One region of the Alteromonas sp. AWM4_230 genome, then DNA from elsewhere that is predicted to be linked to it. Evidence: predicted binding sites of a transcription regulator. Region 1 holds the regulator's gene; the other holds the start of a gene.

Region 1 (3,500 bases):
CCGTATCTGGCCTACTTTCGCCGTGGATGGCGGTTGTTGGCATGTCATTAAGCAGTATCATAGTAGTGACAAACTCTACGCGACTTCTGGGCAAATAGTATGAGCATTATTTACGTTTTAATTCCAATCGCCATCATTATAGTAGCCGTCGCTATCGTAATATTCTTCTGGGCGGTTAAAACTAATCAGTTTGAAGATTTAGACCGTCAAGGTTACAGCATACTGTTTGACGATGACCTTCCGCCAGAAGAAAAAAAGCTCGCTGAACAACGCAAGCAACTTCAGAATACTAAAGTAGAGAAAAACCAAGGGCAGCATGGAGGGGATTAATTACTTCTCAGCTTTTCTTATCGGCTTAGCGGGCGGTGTTCACTGCGTGGGTATGTGCGGCGGTATAGTGGCAGCGCTAAGAATGGTGTCACCAAAAGGTGCTTCAGCAGTGCCTTACGCCCTAGCCTATAACATGGGGCGCATAGCTAGCTACACCATTGCTGGCGCACTGACCGGCGCACTTGGCAAAATTGCAGCAGACTATATTCCTCTGGCCAACTATGCCCTGTCTTTACTCAGCGGTATTATGTTGCTGTTGTTGGCCTGTTATTTAGGCAAATGGTGGACAGGGTTAACGGTGTTAGAAAACGCAGGCAAAGGTTTATTTTCTAAACTGCAGCCGTTATCTAAGCGTTTTTTACCTTTTAAAACCCCTTTTAGTGCTATTCCTTATGGGTTTATTTGGGGCTGGCTGCCTTGTGGATTAGTGTATTCAACACTTACTTGGTCTTTAGCGTCGGGGAATGCATTGCAGGGCGCTGCCATCATGTTTTTCTTCGGTTTAGGTACTTTGCCAACGCTACTCGCAGCAAGTGCAGGCAGTCAGTATATTGTTAGCAGTTTTCAAAACAATAACGTTAGACAAATAATTGCCGTAATAATGGCCATTTATGCAGCTTATCTTATTCATGGCGCAATCGTTTAAAAATGGGTGTATCATTATTGGGTAATCTTCAAAAGAGCATGTATTATGAGCAAAGGAAGCCAATTTTCTATTCACTGTCAAAACTGTAGCTTCAGTCACTTGTGTTTACCGGTGGCGCTGAACAAAACAGAAATCGAGTCTCTTGACGATATAATTGAGCGCAAAAAGCCGCTTCACAAAGGTGATACGCTCATTCAAACTGGCGATAAATTTCATTCGCTTTTTGCCGTAAGAACGGGTTCTTTTAAGTCATTTGTAACTAATCAAGATGGTGAAGAGCAAATCACTGGCTTCCACTTCCCTGGTGATATTATTGGATTCGATGCCCTGCGCGAAAGTAAGCATCAAAGTTACACCTCAGCGCTAGAAACCGCCATGGTATGTGAACTGCCATATGAAACCCTTGATGAAATGTCGGTTCAATTTCCTAAGCTACGCCATCAGATCATGAGCTTTATGAGCGCAGAAATTAAACAAGATCACGACATGATCATGCTTTTAAACAAGCGTACTGCCGAAGAGCGTTTGCTATATTTTATATCGCACCTATCTCAGCGCTTTGAAGAGCGCGGCTTCTCGCACAGAGAATTTCACCTAACTATGACCCGAAACGAAATCGGCAACTACTTAGGCTTAACGATAGAAACCATTAGTCGTCTATTAAGCCGTTTTCAGAAAGAAAACATTATCAAAGTAGACGGTAAATTGATCTCTATTTTGGATTTTGATCGGTTAAATACCAAGTTGGAGGCGTTAAATGGCCCTAGCGTAGTCTGTAACGGTTAATTTATTCTTCTGTTATCTTGAGCGCGCTTCATGCGCGCTTTTTAGTTTTAAGCTTTATAATTTCACTGTATCCCCTCATAAGTCACACCATATCCATTGAGCATGTAAAGCACCTTTGTTGTTCAATGAAGCCTTTTTACTTATCAACGAACTGTTAACGCTTGATCCAAAACAACTTACGTTTTTCAAAATGTGGTTTATAGTTAATGTAACTGGTTTATATAAACTGTTTTGAAACAATTTCGATGTCGACAGCCATACAAAGCTTTGTAGTTGAGGAGACGTTATGATTGAGTGTAAACGAATTCTTGCCGTGGTGGACGCGGAGCGCGACAACCAGCCTGCCCTAAGCCGTGCCTATGAACTTGCGTCAAAAACCGGCGCCACGGTTACCGCTATGATGGTGGTATATGATTTGTCTTACGATATGACAACCATGCTTAGCCCCGACGAACGTGAATCAATGCGCGATGCCGTTACAAAAGAGCACGCCAAATGGTTATCTGCCCAGCTAAAAGAACAAGGCTTTTCAGAGACCGATATTGTGGTTGAGTGGAACAACCGTGCTTATGAATCGATTATTTATTACGCCCTTAATAACCAAATCGACTTAGTAGTAAAAGCTACTAAAAAACATGACGACCTTGCCTCAGTAATCTTTACCCCTACAGACTGGCATCTAATGCGCAAGTGCCCACGCCCTGTCCTGCTCGTTAAAGAACACGACTGGCCAGAAGGCGGTGAAATTATAGCTGCAGTAAACGTAGGCAGTGAAGATGATGAGCATGCTGCACTAAACGACAAGCTTACGATAATCGCTAACGATTATGCCTCTTTGCTGAAAGGTAACGTTAATTTGGTGAATAGCTACCCTACAACTCCACTTAACATCGCCATTGAAGTACCAGAGTTTGACCCTGATACGTATCACGATGCGGTAAAAAATCATCACATGAAAGAAATGCGTAGTCACGCGCTGAAATATGGTATTCCAGAAAATAAATGTGTGGTGAAAGAAGGCTTGCCTGAAAAAGTTATCCCGCAAGTGGCTAAAACACTCGATGCCGAGTTAGTTGTAATAGGCACCGTGGGACGGGTTGGTATTTCGGCGGCGCTTATTGGCAATACTGCCGAGCACGTTATTGATGAACTAAATTGTGACGTACTTGCGATTAAGCCAGATGGGTTTGAATCACCGATAACCGTGTAGTTAACGACTTAATTGCGCTTAAATACCAAGACACTTGGTGGCGACAAATGGCGAATCGGCGATGGGCGTTTTTCATGAAAAAAACTGCGCATTTAGCGGTTAATTCCGAGAGTTAATCATACACGCTTAAATCAGTACTTAACGCTTCTCGATAAATTTAACAACACAGCCATAGTCTCGAAAAGGCGCTTTAATGTATAATGGCGCCTTTATCACAAACCAAGCTAGTTAATTATGAGTTTAGGCACAAGCAGTGCTGATGCGCCGACGTTAAACGCCGCGCAAAGTAAGCAAAAGTACAACTTCAACAAACTTCAGAAACGACTTCGTCGCAACGTGGGTAAGGCCATTGGCGATTTCGGTATGATTGAAAACAACGACAAGGTTATGGTGTGTTTATCGGGCGGTAAAGACAGCTATACCATGCTTGATATTTTATTGTTTTTAAAGAAGATTGCGCCTATTCATTTTGATATTATTGCGGTAAATCTTGACCAGAAGCAACCCGGTTTTCCTGAACATATCTTG
Region 2 (3,500 bases), 1.6 Mb from region 1:
TTACCGTTTAAAGCTAAAGGTGCAGCCAATGGGATTTCGTTATCCATTAGCTCTGCAGCAAACGCGTGTTCTTCAAGAATTTGCGCATCTGTCCATCGACCTGGGCGATAGAATTTTGCCACATAGCGCTGACCGTCTTCAGCCAAAAATTGATAAACGCGGTTTTCATAGCTGTTGAGCGCTAGCAGGCCGCTTTGAAGAAAAATGCCCTGACTTTCCAGGGCATCTAATATGGTGTCTGGGCTAAGCCCAGAAAAAGAAAAATCTGTCATCGATAAAGGAACTTCGTTGGTTCATCAACCGTAACCGTTTCCCCATCAATAGTGGTGGTTACACTGATAAAAATATCGGTAACCGTATCTTCCAGATTATAAGCGTCCGTTGCAACAGAAATCGGCGTACTGTAAACCGCACCACCTTTAACTGTTACTTCTTGCTCGCCTATGTATTCGTAGTCAGGAAGACCTTTTACAGCAATAGTATACGTTTGCTCTTGCTGGGTTTTGTTGAGCACTTTTATGGTATATACGTTTTCAATAAGCCCTTCATTGGTCTCGCGGTACAGTGAGTTTCTGTCGCGGATGATGTCGACTTCAGTTGGGCTGCGTGTCCAAATATTGGCGAACAACAAACCTGTCATCACCAGAAGAACGACAAAGTAACCAATTAGTTTAGGTCGAAAAACGTGAGTCTTACCACCAGCAAGTTCTTCCTCTGAGGTAAAGCTTATCAAGCCTTTGGGGTAGCCCATTTTATCCATTACGCCATTACAGGCATCAACACAGGCACCGCAGTTGATGCACTCGTATTGAAGGCCGTTGCGAATATCAATACCGGTAGGGCAGACTTGAACACATAAATTACAGTCAATGCAGTCACCTAAGCCTTTTTCCTGCACCTGTTCGTGACTGAGCTTTCGAGGGCGTGGGCCGCGCTGTTCGCCGCGTTTTGCATCGTAAGATACGGTAAATGTATCTTTGTCGAACATGGCAGATTGGAATCGTGCATAAGGGCAAATGTGGGTACACATGATTTCACGCATGTAGCCTGCATTCCCGTAGGTACAAACTGCAAAGAAAATAACAGAAAACCCTGCCCAGAAACTGGTATCGAATGTGACGAAATCAACAAACAGAGCATCAATTGGCGTGAAGTAGCCGACAAAGGTTAGCGCAGTTAATAGGGCTACCAATACCCAAGCGGTATGCTTCGCCGTTTTACGCAAAAATTTATCTGCATCCATTTTACGCGCATCTAGCGCTATACGCTTGTTACGCGGGCCTTCGAACTTCTCTTCAAACCATGTGTATATGTATACCCATGTCGTTTGTGGGCACATAAAGCCACACCACACTCTACCTGCGAAGGTGGTGACAAAAAACAATGCAAAAGCGGAAACAATGAATATATAGGCCAGTAAGGTAAGGTCTTGAGGCCACAAGGTAAGCGAGAAAATAGTAAAACGTTGCTCGCCAATATCAAGCAGTACGGCCTGATGGCCGTTGTACTGAATCCATGGAATGATGGCAAAAAGGGCTAAAAAGAAAAGACCGAAGAAACGTCTAAACGTTTCCAAGGGGCCCTTTACGGCGCGCACATAAATACGGCTACGGGAGTCGTGACGTTTACCCTCTGTGGCTCCTTTGGGTTTATGTACTTTTACCGGTGTTACGTTTTTGACCGGTATTTGTTCATTCATAGCTTAACCTTATGTGACGTAACAAACTGCTTGTGCAGTATAACCGCGTTCAACACGTCATATTTAATATAGATCAATAATGCGGCGTATGGTCTATCTTTTTAAACTTTCAGTCAATACTGAAAGTTCAGAAAATAATGCTGGTGGCTTGTTATTTTTCTTTTGCATTATGTCATTTTGTAAATTTCTACATACAGCGACATGGCTAATAAGCGTAAAATTGAATAAATGGTTAGCCCTAAAAAGTGTCGGTCGAAAAAGTATACAAGTTATACCTTAGTATAAACTATCGTGTTTACAGTAAGTTAGATAACACACTACCATGCAGCGCAATTATGTGGCCAATAAGTGTCCAAATCATGTACAGTGAACCTTGTTGTAATACAAATTAGCAAAGCATTTATTAAGTATATTGTTGGTGAAAAGCGCACAAAGTAGGCGCTATTTGTTGTAAACCCCTATCAAAGTTAGCTGAGAAGTTATGTTACGGTTCTTTATTATCGCTGCGGAAATTATTGTTTTGGTAATAGTGCTGCGCTCTCCTTTTGTCCAGTATTTATTTGAAGATATTCAAAACTCTGTCTCTGACTGGCTGGTGTCCATTGCCACCCTTCCAGAGCGAAAAGAGTTACGTAGTTTGCAAGATAAAATAAATATTGAACTAAGCCCTTTGAAACCTTACCAGCAAAGCTACGTTAAACTAATTACCGCCGATGCTGCAAGCGTAAAACGCTTTCACCACACCTATTGTGAAAACGATGATATAAACCCTAATTTTACGGGAACTAAACGCGCAAAACTGTGCCTAATCATTAAGCAGTCGCCGGTTATGCAAGTTTCAAAGTGACATTAGCTTTTTGAGTAAGAAAAAGTTAAATCTAAAACTTTTCTAATGTTTTTTTGATTAATAACTTTCTCAACGCTTGCTAACTTAAGGTTAAACGACTGAATTTAGGAGCATGAAAGTGAATAAATTACGTACTTTTTCTTGTTTAAGTTGCGCCGCAGCCGTAGGGGCTCTAGTTGTTTTTGCGCCAACCCAAGCCGCTGAGGTAGAGATAACATGGGAAGAGCCAGAATCTTACAGCGATGTCAGGCCAGCCAATGAATCTCGTAAACGCTTTCGTGAGCGAACTTTAAAAGACTTAGAAGAACACATTACAGAATTAGCTAGCGACCTGCCCGAATCACAGGTACTGTCGATGACGGTGACAAACGTTGATTTGGCTGGTCAAGTTTGGCCGAGCCAGTTTGTAGGTTTTGGCAGCGGGGCTGGCAGCGATGTGCGAATAATTAAACGCATAGATATTCCAAGAATGACGTTCAGCTACTCGCTATCTAATTCTGATGGTCAGGTCATTTTAAGTGGTGAGGATGTGAAGCTTAAAGACATGGACTTTATGGAGTCGAATATCCGTCACAACCGCACCGAGTCGTTATCGTACGAGAAAGCCATGCTAAACGACTGGTTTGCTGATACGTTCTCCACGCAAGTCGCGGCAAACGATTAATACACCTTTTTAAAAAGGTAATAAAAAAGGTCACGTGTAGTGACCTTTTTTGTGTTTTTAGTCCAGGTTTGTTGGGCTAAGAAAGCGTGTATAGCTTACAGGTAATCAAATTCATTGCCCGAAATAGCGAGTGTGCTTTCAGGGCCTGCTTTGTAAGCGGCTTTATGTGCGTCACGGCGTACTAAAATACGTTCCATATAGAAGTCACGTGTTTTCATCTTTGAGGCGGCAAGTACCATATTGCCCGATGCCTGAGCTTTATCAGCCATGCTGTACCAAAGTACACCAAT

The links. The regulator FNR, encoded in region 1, switches genes on or off when oxygen is low (the NO sensors DNR and NnrR bind a similar motif). The targets are predictions, from matches to a motif close to TTGATCTAGATCAA.
Region 2: ccoG (cytochrome c oxidase accessory protein CcoG) is a predicted target of FNR. The motif match lies at 1,763-1,776, and genes of this name have one in related genera.

What each region holds. Positions count from the first base shown of each region.
Region 1 covers NZ_JBSWTB010000001.1:2,654,868-2,658,367, reverse strand. Annotated here, with positions in the region: gene ACXACS_RS11465 (heavy metal translocating P-type ATPase) at 1-98, shown strand, start outside; gene ccoS (cbb3-type cytochrome oxidase assembly protein CcoS) at 100-330, shown strand; gene ACXACS_RS11455 (sulfite exporter TauE/SafE family protein) at 317-976, shown strand; gene fnr (fumarate/nitrate reduction transcriptional regulator Fnr) at 1,022-1,762, shown strand; gene uspE (universal stress protein UspE) at 2,049-2,972, shown strand; gene ttcA (tRNA 2-thiocytidine(32) synthetase TtcA) at 3,207-3,500, shown strand, end outside.
Region 2 covers NZ_JBSWTB010000001.1:4,265,933-4,269,432, reverse strand. Annotated here, with positions in the region: gene ACXACS_RS18355 (serine/threonine protein kinase) at 1-272, opposite strand, end outside; gene ccoG (cytochrome c oxidase accessory protein CcoG) at 269-1,699, opposite strand; gene ACXACS_RS18345 (hypothetical protein) at 2,181-2,546, shown strand; gene ACXACS_RS18340 (DUF3016 domain-containing protein) at 2,665-3,210, shown strand; gene ACXACS_RS18335 (acyl-CoA dehydrogenase family protein) at 3,306-3,500, opposite strand, start outside.